2 regions of the Streptomyces sp. NPDC039430 genome follow, and region 2 is predicted to be linked to the other one. Evidence: riboswitches for the same ligand, from Rfam matches in the RefSeq annotation. Region 2 holds a riboswitch; the other holds the start of a gene.
The links. Region 2 has a riboswitch for cyclic di-AMP ahead of ACZ7LS_RS27930 (M23 family metallopeptidase). Riboswitches for the same ligand answer to the same signal wherever they lie in the genome.
Positions count from the first base shown of each region.

Region 1: it holds a riboswitch for cyclic di-AMP, as region 2 does, so the genes downstream of both, ACZ7LS_RS09505 (transglycosylase SLT domain-containing protein) here and ACZ7LS_RS27930 (M23 family metallopeptidase) in region 2, are expected to answer to the same signal.

Region 1 is NZ_JBVKAK010000003.1:59,212-66,315, reverse strand. It holds gene ACZ7LS_RS09530 (ScbA/BarX family gamma-butyrolactone biosynthesis protein) at 1-670, opposite strand, end outside; gene ACZ7LS_RS09525 (ScbR family autoregulator-binding transcription factor) at 868-1,503, shown strand; gene ACZ7LS_RS09520 (hypothetical protein) at 1,633-2,307, opposite strand; gene ACZ7LS_RS09515 (SAM-dependent methyltransferase) at 2,537-3,337, shown strand; gene ACZ7LS_RS09510 (amino acid permease) at 3,659-5,038, shown strand; gene ACZ7LS_RS09505 (transglycosylase SLT domain-containing protein) at 5,076-5,876, opposite strand; cyclic di-AMP (ydaO/yuaA leader) riboswitch at 5,881-6,035, opposite strand; gene ACZ7LS_RS09500 (hypothetical protein) at 6,772-7,104, opposite strand, start outside.
Region 2 is NZ_JBVKAK010000013.1:60,970-68,073, reverse strand. It holds gene ACZ7LS_RS27945 (DNA gyrase/topoisomerase IV subunit A) at 1-1,179, opposite strand, end outside; gene ACZ7LS_RS27940 (M16 family metallopeptidase) at 1,382-2,749, shown strand; gene ACZ7LS_RS27935 (M16 family metallopeptidase) at 2,767-4,149, shown strand; cyclic di-AMP (ydaO/yuaA leader) riboswitch at 4,338-4,503, shown strand; gene ACZ7LS_RS27930 (M23 family metallopeptidase) at 4,517-5,293, shown strand; gene ACZ7LS_RS27925 (GntR family transcriptional regulator) at 5,487-6,176, shown strand; gene ACZ7LS_RS27920 (HPr family phosphocarrier protein) at 6,295-6,576, opposite strand; gene ACZ7LS_RS27915 (bifunctional acetate--CoA ligase family protein/GNAT family N-acetyltransferase) at 6,753-7,104, shown strand, end outside.

The DNA of each region.
Region 1 (7,104 bases), on a different contig from region 2:
GCCGCATATCCGCGGGGTCCACCAGCAGGGTGGCGCCCTCGGCCCCGATCACGACATCGTGCGCACCGGTCACCCCCAGCCGCCGGGCATCCGGGCGGGCCGGGGCGTCCACGCGCCCGGCGGACGGAGCGGCGGCCCCCGCGCGGCCCGCCCGCACGGTGTTGTACTGCTCGGGTTCGAGGAACCGCGCACCGCCGCCGGCCAGCGCGAAGAGCGCCCCGTCGGCCAGATAGGAGACCTGGAGACGCAGCCCGGTCGCGGACCCGTCCGGCGCGCGGCGCACATGGGCGACCCGCACCCGGCAGGTGACGCGGGTGGCGCCGGAGACCGCCCGCGGCTCGGACACGGGGTCGAGGTCGAAGAACAGATCGGTGATGATCAGACTCGCGGCGGGTGAGACCCCGAAATACCGCAGCGGAATGTAGATCCCGAGCTGACGCAGTGTCTCGACGATCATCAACGGGCTGTGCAGATCGGCGCCGTCGCGCGGAAACGTCGGATGGGAGCGGGGCCAGCAGGCGGCGGCTTCGAAATCGCCGCTTTCGGTCTGACGTACGTCGGTGAGGAGCACCTCCGCCACGGAGACGCGATGCACCATCTCGCGGTCGACGGTGCGCGACCAGGACAGCGGCCGGACTTCCCCGACGATGTCACCAACCGATGTATTCATGCGATAAGAACATCGCAATTCTCGGGTACGCGCACCCCAGCCCGCCCCCGCCACACGCCGTCACGCCCCGCACGAAAAGCCGCTACATTGCGTGCTGTCATTTATCGGAACGGGAATCCGGGGTACACGTGCAGGTTCGGGCGGAGCAGGTTCGGGCGAAAGCGACGCGCAGGTTTCTCCTGGAGGCCGCGGCACATTTGTTCGATGAGCGCGGCTATGCCGGTACCAGCATCAGCGATATCAGCGCGCGGTCAGGCCGCACCAGCGGGGCGATCTACTTCCACTACGCCAGCAAGGAGAATCTGGCCCTGGCCATTGTGGAGGAGCATTTCGCCACCTGGCCCGAGCTGATCGGCCGTTACAAGGCCGCCGACCGCCCCGCGCTGGAAAGGCTGGTCGCCCTGAGTTTCGATGTGGCCAGAGCTTTTCGCGACGATGTCGTCATCCGCGCCGGTTCCCGGCTGTGGGCGGAACGCGCCGCCATCGACGTCACGTTGCCCCGGCCGTTCGTCGGCTGGCTGGAGACGGTCACCGCGCTGCTCGAAGAGGCCCGCGCCGAGGGAGCGCTCGCCAAGGGCGTCTGTCCCGAAGTGGCCGCGCATGGACTGGTCTGCGCCTTCTTCGGGCTGCATACGGTCTCCGACGCCCTGGAGGGACGGCGGCAGATCGAGGAGGGGCTGTCGGATCTCTGGCGGCTGCTCCTGACCGCGCTTCAGACGGACCCCGACCCGGCGCTGCTGCTCGCACGGGTACGCGAGCGGGAGCGCGCGGAAGGAACGGCGGACGAGCGCCGGGCGCGGTTCGGGGACCGCGTACTCACCAAGAGCGGCTGAGCGCCCGGCCGCGCGTGTTCTCAACCAGGGCCCCTGCCCGTCGAGTTGGGACGCCGCCCGGCTCCCCTCGGGCGCGCGGTTCCCTTCGGACGCCCAGTTCTCCTCGGGGCGCCCAGTTCTCCCGGGCGCTCAGTTCTCCTCGAAGTAGGCGTCCAGGACGGCGTCGAGCTCTTCCGTCCACTGCTTGAGCCGGTTCCTGGTGTCGGCCTCGACCTCCGCGTCGAACCAGCGGCGCTCCGACACGTGCACCGTGACCGTGAACCGGCGCCCGAACCGCGGGGTCTTGATCTCGACCGCGCCGATCTCGTCCCACCAGAAGTCGGCCTCCTGGTCGTCCAGCCGGAACCGGACGCCCTCACGGTTCGCGGTGATCGAGCCGCGGCGGTCGGCGGCCTCGAAGACGGGGCCGTCCTCGGCGGGTGCGTCCTCGGCGGGTGCGTCCTTGGCGGGTGCGTCCTTGGCGGGTGCGTCCTTGGCGGGGCCGTCGCCGGAGGAAGCGCCGTCGGAGGCATCGCCGTCGGAGGAGGCGTCCTGTGAGGGGGCGTTCCCCTCCTCGGAGGCCTCCTTCGCCGCTTCGGCCGTGCCAGTGGCACCGTCCGCGTCGAGGGCGGGCTCATCGGGAACGGCCTCCGCGAGGGCGTCCGAGGGGGCGGCGCCTTCGGGCGCGCTCGCCTCGGTCTCCGCCTGCTCCGAGTCCGTCTCCGCTGTCCCGGCGGGGCGGGGGACCATGAGGCCGGGAACGTACGCCGGGTCTTTCCCCACGGCACGCTCGGGCCAGATATTCGAGTCTATGCGCTGCTCCACGTCCGGAAGTATGGACGAGAATCCTGTGCGAGCCCAGCCCGGCTCGCGTCCGGCCGCCCGTACGCGGCATCTGGCCGCTCGTACATACGCGCCTCGCTCGAACAGCAACTCCCCCCATCACATACTCTGTTACCGCTCGCGCCCACCTGGATCGCTCGAAACGGATACCCCGGCGCCGCGAGCCCCTTCACCGGTTCCTTTCCCCGCCTCCACGCCATGGGAGCGTTCAATGACGGCCCAGCTGCCCAAGCCGCAGATCGACACGAGCAAGCCCCATCCCGCCCGTGTCTACGACTTCCTCCTCGGTGGCAAGGACAACTACGCCACCGACCAGGCGGTGGGGGCACAGCTGCCCGCCGAGGCGAGGGCCGCCGCGCGGCAGAACCGTGCCTTCATGCGCCGCGCGACCGCCTGGCTGGCGCTCAGCGGGATCGACCAGTTCCTCGACATCGGCACCGGTATCCCGACCAAGCCGAACCTGCACCAGATCGTCCAGGAGATCAATCCGAAGGCGCGGGTCGTCTACACCGACAACGATCCCATCGTCCTGCGGCACGCCGAGGCCCTGCTGGTCAGTGCGCCGGAAGGCGCCACCGACTACATCCAGGCGGATGTCCGCGAGCCGCGGGCGATCCTGGAGCACGCCCAGGGGTTCCTGGATTTCAGCCGCCCGATCGCGCTCTCCCTCATCGCCCTCATGCACTTCATCCCGGAGGACGAGAAGCCGTACGACATCGTCGGCACGCTGGTGGAGGCCCTGCCCAGCGGCAGCTATCTGGTGCTCTCGCACGCCGCGTCCGATCTCTATCCGGAGCTGGTGGAACAGGTGGTCGCGCAGTACAAGCGGGGCGGCATCACGCTGGGCTTCCGTACCCGCGCGGGGGTGGCGCGGTTCTTCGAGGGCATGGACCTCGCGGAGCCGGGACTGGTCACGGCTCCTCACTGGTACAAGGGCACGGCCGCGCCGACGGAAGAGGAGAGCGGCGGGTACGACAGCGGCATCTACGCCGGAGTCGCCCGCGTACGCTGACCTGCCCGTCGGTCCATCGCTCCATCGGTCCATGGCTCCGTCGTCGCGTCGTCGCGTCGTCGCGTCGCTCCGTCGTCGCGTCGGGATCGGCTCGTTTTGCCCGGGAGGGCGTGGTCCGGGGACACTGCGTGGTGCCGCAGATCCCCCCACACCCCGAAGGCAGCCTGACCGCTCATGCACGACCAGACCCCGCCCGACACCTCGGCCCGTACCGACCCGGACCGGACGGCTACGGATTCGGATACGGGCACAGCCACGGCCACGGCCGCGGCGGCCGCTCGGACACCGCTCGCCGGCGGGCTCAAGCAGCGCCATCTGACCATGCTCGGCCTCGGCGGGGTCATCGGCGCCGGGCTCTTCGTCGGCTCGGGGGCCGGGATCGCGATGGCCGGGCCCGGGATCGTCGTCTCGTATCTGATCGCGGGCGCGCTCGCGATGTGTGTGATGCGGATGCTGGGCGAGATGTCGGCCGCGATGCCGTCGTCGGGCTCGTTCTCCGTGTACGCCGAGCGGGCGCTCGGCCGGTGGGCGGGGTTCAGCGCGGGCTGGCTGTACTGGTTCCTGCTGGTCGTCGTCCTCGCGGTGGAGGCGACGGGCGCGGCGCGGATCGCGAACGGCTGGCTGCCCTCGGTGCCGCAGTGGGCGTGGGTGCTGGTCTTCATGGTGTTCTTCACCGGCACGAACCTCGCCGCCGTGAAGAACTTCGGCGAGTTCGAGTTCTGGTTCGCCGCCCTGAAGGTGTTCGCGATCGTCGCGTTCCTGGTGCTCGGACTGCTGGCGGTCTTCGGCCTGCTGCCCGACACCGACCCCGTCGGCTTCACCCACCTCGCGGGACAGGACGGCTTCCTGCCCGGCGGCTGGCAGGGCGTCATCTCCGGTGTGCTCGCCGTCGTCTTCGCCTTCGGCGGCCTGGAGGTGGTCACGATCGCGGCGGCGGAGTCCGACGACCCGGTGCGCTCGGTGTCCCGGGCGGTGCGCAGCGCGGTGTTCCGGATCCTGTTCTTCTACGTCGGTTCGATGCTGGTCATCGTGACGGTGCTGCCCTGGACGGCGCAGCGGGCCGGGCTGAGTCCGTATGTCACCGTCCTCGACGCCATCGGCATCCCGTCCGCCGCGCAGATCATGAACATCGTGGTGTTCGTGGCCCTGCTGTCGGCGCTCAACGCCAACCTCTACGGATCGTCCCGGATGGTCTTCTCGCTGGCCGAACGGGGCGAGGCGCCGCGGTCCCTGCTGACGGTGAGCGGCGGCGGTGTGCCCCGGCGGGCGGTCCTCGCGTCCGTGGCGTTCGGCTTCGTGTCGGTGCTGCTCAATCTCCGCTGGCCCGACTCGGTCTTCCTGTACATGCTCAACGCGGTCGGCGCGGTGCTCCTCTTCGTCTGGGCCTTGATCGCCGTGTCGCAGCTGCGGCTGCGGCGCCGTATCGAGCGGGAGGCACCGGAGCGGCTGGTGCTGAGGATGTGGCTCTTCCCGGGGCTGACATGGGCCACGCTCGCCGCGATGGCGGTCGTCTTCGGTCTGATGCTGACGAATGACGCGGCGCGCCCGCAGCTGCTGTGGTCCCTGGGCGCGGCGGCGCTGGTGCTGGCGGCGGCTGGGGTACGGGAGCTGCGCGCGCGGCGCGCCTGGCCGGGGAGCGGCGGGGACACGGGACACGGGACGGGGACACGCGCGAACGCCGGCAGGCCGGACAGGCCCTGAGGGCTGTCCGGCCTGCCGCGACGGGCGTGAGGGCCTGTCAGTAGGGGCCGTTCACGTTGTCGATCGAGCCGTAGCGGTCGGCCGCGTAGTTGCTCGCGGCGGTGATGTTGGCGACCGGGTCGTAGCTGTCCGTCGACGTACCGGGCACGTGGTAGGCCTGGAACGTCGGGTCGATGACCTGCAGGAGGCCCTTGGACGGGGTGCCGGCGGCGGCGTTCGAGTCCCAGTTGTTGATGGCGGACGGGTTGCCCGAGGACTCGCGCATGATGTTGCGGTAGATGCCGTCGTAGGAGCCGGGGATGCCGTGCTGCGCCATGACGTCCAGCGACTCCCGGATCCAGCCGTCCAGGTCGTCGGTGTACGTCGTCGCGGCCGTCTGGGTGGCGGCGCCCGTATCGGCTGCGGCGCTCGCGTCGGTGGTGGCGCTCTCGTCGGCCGTTGAGTCGGCGGTGGAGTCGGCAGGGGCCTCCGACGCGGAGTCCGCCGCGAGCGTCAGCGTGAGACCGGGGTGGATCAGCGACGGGTTGCCGCCGATGACGTCACGGTTGTCCTCATAGAGCTTCTGCCAGCCGCCGCTGATCGAGTACGTGTCCGCGATCCTGGACAGCGAGTCCCCCCAGACCACGGAGTAGGTCGCCGGGACGTCCGTCTGAACGGCGGCGGCCGGAGCCATGGACACCTTGGCGTCGGCGGTGGCGGCGGTGTGCGCCGGGGCCGCTTCCGCGGTGGTCGCGGCCAGCAGGGGGAAGGCGAGTACGGCACCGCCCGTGCCCGCGGTGACGAGGCCTCTGGCGACGGGGTTGTTCTTGGGACGACGGTGCTTAGCCTTTGAGGCCATGACGAATTCCTCTCCTCCGCCTGCGAGGTGAGCTGTCGGGTTCGAGCTGGAGATGCCCGGCCGCACTGTGAATGCGGCTTCACCCCAAGCCGGCCCGTAGTACGGATCGGCGACTTACCTGGGTCCCCCGCTCCTGCCGTACGTGGGTGGGTGTGGGTTTCCGGACGGCGGCAGGATTCGGCGTTCCATCCGGAGTGACGAGAACGTAAGCGAGGACGCCCGGACGAAACAAGCCCTGAATTCACAACGGAATCCAATTCACGATTCCAACCCGGAAAGATCTCGTTACCCACCCGATACCGGGGCTCTCAACTCGCCTTCTCCGTGGACGAAATGAACGAGGAGGCGGCGCTCGCAACCCGGCACTTACGTGACACACATCACGCCCATGACGGAAATGTCCAGCTCACGGGGGTTCCAAGGGAGTGGAAAGTCACATGAACGCTACATAAATGGACTTCGGGGAGAACGGAGATAAATCGCCCATAAAGGAGCGATCCGGCCTGGTCGGTCCGGCCTCGACAGTCCCACCCATGACTGGAAATTCGGGCGTCCCACCGGGCGCCGAATCGCGCTTGATCACGTAATTCGGAAGCCGCCGGGGACGGCCCCTCGCGGACCCCGGCGGACCCCGGCGGATCCCGGGCGAGCCGCTTCTCACGGCAATTGCACCGCTCAACGCCATTGAATTGGCGGAGCCGTGCGCGTTTCTGACCTTCTGTCGTTTCCGAACACGGTCGTGCCACGCGTCAGTTCCGTGGCAGCCTTTCACCGAAGAGTGGATCGAAATCGGCGACCACCCTTCAGCAAAAGGCAGTTCGCGGCCGAAGGGGGAGCGTGGCCGGTCCCACGCTCCCCCTTCGGCCGCCTGCGCGCACCGCGCGCGCGTCCGGCGCTATATGCCCAACTCGGCGAGCCGGCGCGCCGGTTCGTTGCGCCGCCAGGCGATGACCAGGAAGGCGATCAGCCCGAGGACGGGCAGGGCGCAGACGCTCCAGCTCAGCGACAGGGGCGGGCCCGGCTGGTCGAGGACGGTCAGGTGCTTGAGGGTCCCCGTGCCATGACCCTCGGGGCCGTCGATGGCGAAGGTGAGCGCCACGTCGCCCGGGTCGGGGAAGGACTTGATGTCCAGACCCCAGACATCGAGTTTGCGGGGGTGGCGTGCCAGCGGCGTGACGCGGTCATCGGAGTCGAGGCCGGTGGCGTCACGGGTGAGCGTGCCGGATTT
Region 2 (7,104 bases):
TCCCTCGACCAGGTGAAGCCGGTCACGCCGCTTCGTCCGCCGGAACTCGCTGCGCCGCCGCACCACCGTGAAGCGGTGGTCGAGGTAGACCTCCAGCAGTTCCTTCAGACCCAGCGTCAGCGGCTGGCCGTCGACCAGCGCCACATTGTTGATCCCGAAGGTCTCCTCCATCGGCGTCAGCTTGTAGAGCTGTTCGAGCACCGCCTCGGGCACGAAGCCGTTCTTGATCTCGATGACCAGCCGCAGTCCGTGCGCGCGGTCCGTGAGGTCCTTGACGTCCGCGATGCCCTGGAGCTTCTTGGCGGAGACCAGATCCTTGATCTTCGCGATCACCTTCTCCGGACCGACCGTGAACGGCAGTTCCGTGATGACCAGGCCCTTGCGGCGCGCGGAGACGTCCTCCACCGTCGCGGTGGACCGGATCTTGAACGTCCCCCGGCCCTTCTCGTAGGCGTCCTTGATGCCGGTCAGCCCGACGATCCGGCCACCGGTGGGCAGATCGGGACCCGGCACGAAACGCATCAGCGTGTCCAGGTCGGCGCCGGGGTGCTTGATCAGATGGCGCGCCGCCGCCACGACCTCCCCGAGATTGTGCGGCGGCATGTTCGTCGCCATCCCGACCGCGATCCCGGAGGCGCCATTGACCAGCAGGTTCGGATACGCGGCCGGAAGCGTGACCGGTTCCCGCTCCTGGCCGTCGTAATTTGACTCGAAATCGACGGTGTCCTCGTCGATCGACTCCGTCATCAGTGACGTGGCGTCGGCCATCCGGCACTCGGTGTAACGCATGGCGGCCGGCGGGTCGTCGTTGCCGAGCGAACCGAAGTTGCCATGGCCGTCCACCAGCGGCAGCCGCATCGAGAACGGCTGCGCCATGCGGACCATGGCGTCGTAGATCGACGCGTCTCCGTGTGGGTGGAGCTTGCCCATCACCTCACCGACGACACGCGCGCACTTCACATAGCCGCGGTCGGGGCGCAGGCCCATCTCGTTCATCTGGTACACGATGCGGCGGTGCACCGGCTTCATACCGTCGCGGGCGTCCGGCAGGGCCCGGGAGTAGATCACCGAGTAGGCGTACTCGAGGAAGGAGCCCTGCATTTCATCGACCACGTCGATGTCGAGGATCTTCTCCTCGAAGTCCTCCGGCGGCGGGGTCTTCGTGCTGCGGCGGGCCATCGCTGCTGCGGCTCCTTCACAGGTTCTGAACGGCAACTTCTCTGACTGACGCGGACCATTGTGGACCGCGCCACTGACAACCCCGACCTCGACCCGTCGTTGAGCACGCGCCGGGGGTGTGCGGCACCGGGAACTTCGCCAGGTGCGAGCACGCTTGCATACAGTGGCAGGACTTCTCCATATCGCGATCGAAGGGACGTACATGCCCATGGGTCACACGGCCACAGCGCAGGCCGGTTCCGGCGGCCTGACAGCGACCGAGCACCGCCTGGCCAACGGCCTGCGCGTGGTGCTCTCCGAGGACCACCTGACCCCGGTCGCCGCGGTGTGCCTCTGGTACGACGTCGGCTCACGGCACGAGGTCAAGGGCCGTACGGGACTCGCCCACCTCTTCGAGCACCTGATGTTCCAGGGCTCGGCGCAGGTGAAGGGGAACGGCCACTTCGAGCTGGTGCAGGGGGCCGGCGGCTCCCTGAACGGCACCACCAGCTTCGAGCGCACCAACTATTTCGAGACGATGCCCACCCACCAGCTGGAGCTGGCGCTCTGGCTGGAAGCCGACCGGATGGGCTCGCTGCTCGCCGCGCTCGACGACGAGTCCATGGAGAACCAGCGGGACGTCGTCAAGAACGAGCGCCGCCAGCGGTACGACAACGTGCCCTACGGTACGGCCTTCGAGCGGCTGACCGCGCTCGCGTACCCCGAGGGCCATCCGTACCACCACACCCCGATCGGCTCGATGGCCGACCTGGACGCGGCGACCCTGGAGGACGCCCGCGCGTTCTTCCGTACGAACTACGCGCCGAACAACGCGGTGCTCTCGGTCGTCGGCGACATCGACCCCGAGCAGACGCTCGGCTGGATCGAGAAGTACTTCGGCTCGATCCCCTCCCACGACGGCAAGCAGCCGCCGCGCGACGGTTCGCTCCCCGACACCATCGGTGAGCAGTTGCGCGAGGAGATCCACGAGGAGGTCCCGGCCCGCGCCCTGATGGCCGCGTACCGGCTGCCGCACGACGGCACCCGCGAGTGCGACGCCGCGGACCTGGCGCTGACCGTCCTCGGCGGCGGCGAGTCCTCCCGGCTCCATAACCGGCTGGTGCGCCGCGACCAGACCGCGGTCGCCGCGGGCTTCGGACTGCTGCGCCTGGCGGGCGCGCCCTCCCTCGGCTGGCTGGACGTGAAGACGTCCGGCGGGGTCGAGGTCCCGGAGATCGAGACAGCGGTCGACGACGAGCTGGCACGCTTCGCCGCGGAGGGCCCGACCGCCGAGGAGATGGAGCGGGCCCAGGCCCAGCTGGAGCGCGAGTGGCTGGACCGGCTCGGTACGGTCGCCGGCCGCGCCGACGAACTGTGCAGGTACGCCGTGCTCTTCGGCGACCCGCAGCTGGCGCTGACCGCCGTGACCCGCGTCCTGGACGTCACCGCGGAAGAGGTACGGGCCGTCGCCGCGGCGCGGCTGCGCCCCGACAACCGCGCGGTGCTGGTCTACGAACCGGTCACCGCCGACGGCGACGACGCCTCCGCCGATGAAGACGAGACCGACGAGCACGAGGGGGCGGACCAGTGACCGACGCTGCCGTGACCATGGACTTCCACCCGCGTCCGACAGCCGGCGAGGCCAGGCCCTGGGCCTTCCCCGCCCCCGGGCGCGGCGCTCTCGACAACGGACTGACGGTGCTGCGCTGCGACCGTCCCGGCCAGCAGGTGGTGGCGGTCGAGATCAATCTCGACGCCCCGCTGGACGCCGAGCCCGAGGGGCTCGACGGCATCGCCACCATCATGGCGCGGGCCTTCTCCGAGGGCACCGACAAGCGCAGCGCCGAGGAGTTCGCCGCCGAGCTGGAGCGCTGCGGCGCCACGCTCGACGCGCACGCCGACCACCCGGGCGTCCGGATCTCCCTGGAGGTCCCCGTCTCCAGGCTGCCCAAGGCGCTCGGTCTGCTCGCCGAGGCGCTGCGGGCCCCCGCCTTCGCGGACAGCGAGGTCGAGCGGCTCGTACGCAACCGTCTCGACGAGATCCCGCACGAGACCGCCAACCCGGGCCGCCGCGCCGCCAAGCAGCTGTCCAAGGAGCTGTTCCCGGCCTCCTCGCGCATGTCACGGCCGCGCCAGGGCACCGAGGAGACGGTGGAGCGCATCGACGCCGCGGGCGTGCGCGCCTTCTACGAGGCGCATGTGCGCCCCGCCACGGCCACCGCTGTGATCGTCGGTGATCTCACCGGCGTCGATCTCGACAAGATCCTCGCCGACACCCTCGGCACCTGGACCGGCGACACCGTCGCCCCCCGTCCCATGCCGCCCGTGACCGCCGACGACACGGGCCGTGTGGTGATCGTGGACCGCCCCGGCGCCGTCCAGACCCAGCTGCTGATCGGCCGCATCGGCGCCGACCGGCACGACCGGGTCTGGCCCGCCCAGGTCCTCGGCACGTACTGCCTGGGCGGCACGCTCACCTCCCGGCTCGACCGGGTGCTGCGCGAGGAGAAGGGCTACACCTACGGCGTACGGGCCTTCGGCCAGGTGCTGCGCTCCTCGGCGCCCGACGCGCCGGGCGGTGCGGCCGGCGCGGCGATGCTCGCCATCAGCGGCTCCGTGGACACCGCGTCCACCGGCCCGGCGCTGGACGACCTCTGGAAGGTGCTGCGCACCCTCGCGGCCGAGGGGCTGACCGACGCCGAGCGCGATGTGGCCGTCCAGAACCTGGTGGGGGTGGCCCCGCTGAAGTACGAGACGGCGGCCTCCGTCGCGAGCACGCTGGCCGACCAGGTCGAGCAGTACCTGCCGGACGACTTCCAGGCGCAGCTGTACGCGCGGCTGGCCGAGACCGGCACCGTCGAGGCGACGGCCGCGGCCGTCAACGCCTTCCCGGTGGACCGGCTCGTCACCGTGCTCGTCGGTGACGCCGCGCAGATCAAGGAGCCGGTCACGGCTCTCGGGATCGGCGAAGTGACGGTCGTCACGGGCTGATCCGGCCTCTTCGTGGAACCCCGGTGGCTTCGGCCGCCGGGGTTTCCCTTTATGTCCCTCTTTGAGGGGGAGGGTGGTTGTCTGCCCTGTGGTGTGCGCTACAAAGGGGCCTGTCTGTTTGGTGATTGAAAGACCACCCGCTTAACGTCGGTCCGGCTGTCCGCCAGTTGCGCCGCGTCCGCGGCACCGGACAGTCATCGCCGAGTCCCCGTCAGGCGCGAGCCTGGGGAGCCGGGGACCCACGAAGTCCCTGGGGTGAATCGGGTGTCGCCGCCGTGAGTGGCAGGCACGCCCGTAGGAGACCTTCCTGCTCCGAACCCGTCAGCTAACCCGGTAGGCGAGAAGGAAGGAAAGGACCAGCCACCCCATGGCGTTCACCCGTGCCACCGGGAAGCATCGTGCCCGCAGCCGTATGAGCCGCAGGAGCGCGGGCGTCGCGGGTGCCGCGACCCTCGCCGCCACCGGCGTCATCAGCACCCTCGCCGCTTCCCCGGCGCTCGCCGCCGACACCGGCGTGGCCGCCGCCCGGCCGACCGGTCTTGCCCAGGCCCTGGTCATCAACGACTCCCTCGCCGGCACCATCGACGCCCAGGCCGACGCGCAGCGCCGGGCCGCCGCCGAGGTCAGGGCGAGGGCCGCGGCGAAGGCGGAGGCGGCGCGCAAGGCGGAGGCCCGCGCCCAGGAGCTCCGCGCGGAGAAGGAGCGCGCGGCGCGGGCCGCCGAGCGCGAACGCCTCAACGCCTTCCAGCTCCCCATCGCCGGCTCGTACGTCACCACCGGTTACCGGGCGGGCGGCTCGCTCTGGTCCTCCGGCAGCCACTCGGGCGTCGACTTCCGCGCCGCCTCCGGCACGTCCGTCGTGGCCGTGGGCGCGGGCACCGTGGTCGAGGCGGGCTGGGGCGGCTCGTACGGCAACAACATCGTGCTGCGGATGAGCGACGGCACGTACACCCAGTACGGCCATCTCTCCTCGATCGGCGTCGCCGTCGGCCAGAGCGTCACCCCGGGGCAGCGGATCGGCGTCTCGGGCGCGACCGGCAACGTCACCGGGCCGCACCTCCACTTCGAGGCCAGGACGGGCCCCGACTACGGCTCGGACATCGACCCCGTCGCGTATCTGCGCGCGCACGGCGTGAACGTCTGACCACTCCGCCCCCCCGAAGGCCCCGGCGCAGCGCCGGGGCCTTCGGCGTCGCGTCCGCGCCCGCCGCGGTCCGCTGGCCAAAAGATATCCATGGATTCCGGGCACCCATCGGAAATTCGCGATGATTGCAATAGAGTCACGGAACAGGCGTCGATCGGCAGCGTTTCGCGCGGATTAAGGCGGAGGTTCGGACATGCGCATTCCCGCGCACTCGGTATGCACGGCTATTCGCGACGACATCATCTCCGGCGTATTCGAACGCGGCAGCCGGCTCACGGAGGAGCACCTGGCACGGCGCTACGGCGTCTCCCGCGTCCCGGTGCGCGAAGCCCTGCGCACGCTGGAGTCGGAGGGCTTCGTGACCACCCGCCGCCATGTCGGCGCCTGTGTGGCCGAGCCCACGGAGCAGGAGGCGGCCGACCTGCTCGACGTGCGGCTGCTGCTGGAGCCGCTGGGCGCCGCGCGCGCCGCCCAGCGCCGTACGGAAGCCCATCTCAAGGTCCTGCGCGGCCTGGTCAGACTGGGGCAGGAGCGGGCCCGCAGAGGCCAGGGCGAGGATCTGCGCTCACTGGGCGCCTGGTTCCACGAGACGCTCACGCAGGCGTCGGGAAGCCCGGCGCTCACCGCCCCGCTCACCCAGCTCCGGCACAAGATCGCCTGGATGTACGTGGTCGACCAGCCCGCCAGCCCCCTGGAGTCCTGGGCGGAGCACGGCGCGATCGTGGACGCCGTGGCGCGTGGCGACGCGGAGCGGGCGCGGACGCTGACGGCGCTGCACGCGGAGCGTACGGCGGCGGCGCACCGGCTGAAGCGACCGGAGCGCGGCCGGGAAAAGGTGAGGGTTTCGCAACATGCCGTAAACATCGCGAGCGTCCGCAATTAACAATCACGCCGTATACAAAGAAGAGAAATAGCCCGGCTGTCCTTTTTGCTGCCCGCATGGAAAACGGAGCCGGGGTCCACTGAATTCAGTGGACCCCGGCTCCGTCGTGGAAATACGCTCAGACCGTCTCGGGAAGCTCGTCGAGCCCTTCCGCGACCAGCTTCGCCAGCCGGTCGAGAGCGGCGTCGGCGCCCTCCGCCTCGGAAGCGAGGACGACCTCCTCGCCGCCCTGCGCGCCCAGGCCGAGCACCGCGAGCATCGACGCGGCGTTGACGGGGTTGCCGTCGGCCTTCGCGATCGTCACCGGGACGCCGGCGGCCGTGGCGGCGCGGACGAAGATGGAGGCGGGACGGGCGTGCAGGCCCTCGGCCCAGCCGACATTGACGCGGCGCTCAGCCATGGTGTTGCCCTTCAAGTCTCAAAAACGATGTCTAGACCAGCGTCTCATGTGCCACGAATTGCTCCGGTGCCGCCCCGGGACGGACCACGCCCCCGGCACCGGACGGACCTCGCCCCCGGTGCCGTACCTGCCCCGGACCCCGGGCCGTGGCGGCGCCCGCGCCGTAGGCTTTGCCCATGGAGACGCCGCCGGACCATGCGTACCCCGATCACTGGGAAGCGGACGTGGTGCTGCGCGACGGAGGCACCGCGCGGATCAGGCCCATCACCACCGCCGACGCGGAGCGGCTGGTCAGCTTCTACGAACAGGTCTCCGACGAGTCGAAGTACTACCGGTTCTTCGCCCCCTACCCGCGTCTCTCCGACCGGGACGTGCACCGCTTCACCCACCACGACTACGTGGACCGGGTGGGCCTCGCCGTGACGGTGGGCGGCGAGTTCATCGCGACCGTACGGTACGACCGCATCGACGAGCGCGGGCTCCCGGCGGCCGCGCCCGCCGACGAGGCCGAGGTCGCCTTCCTCGTCC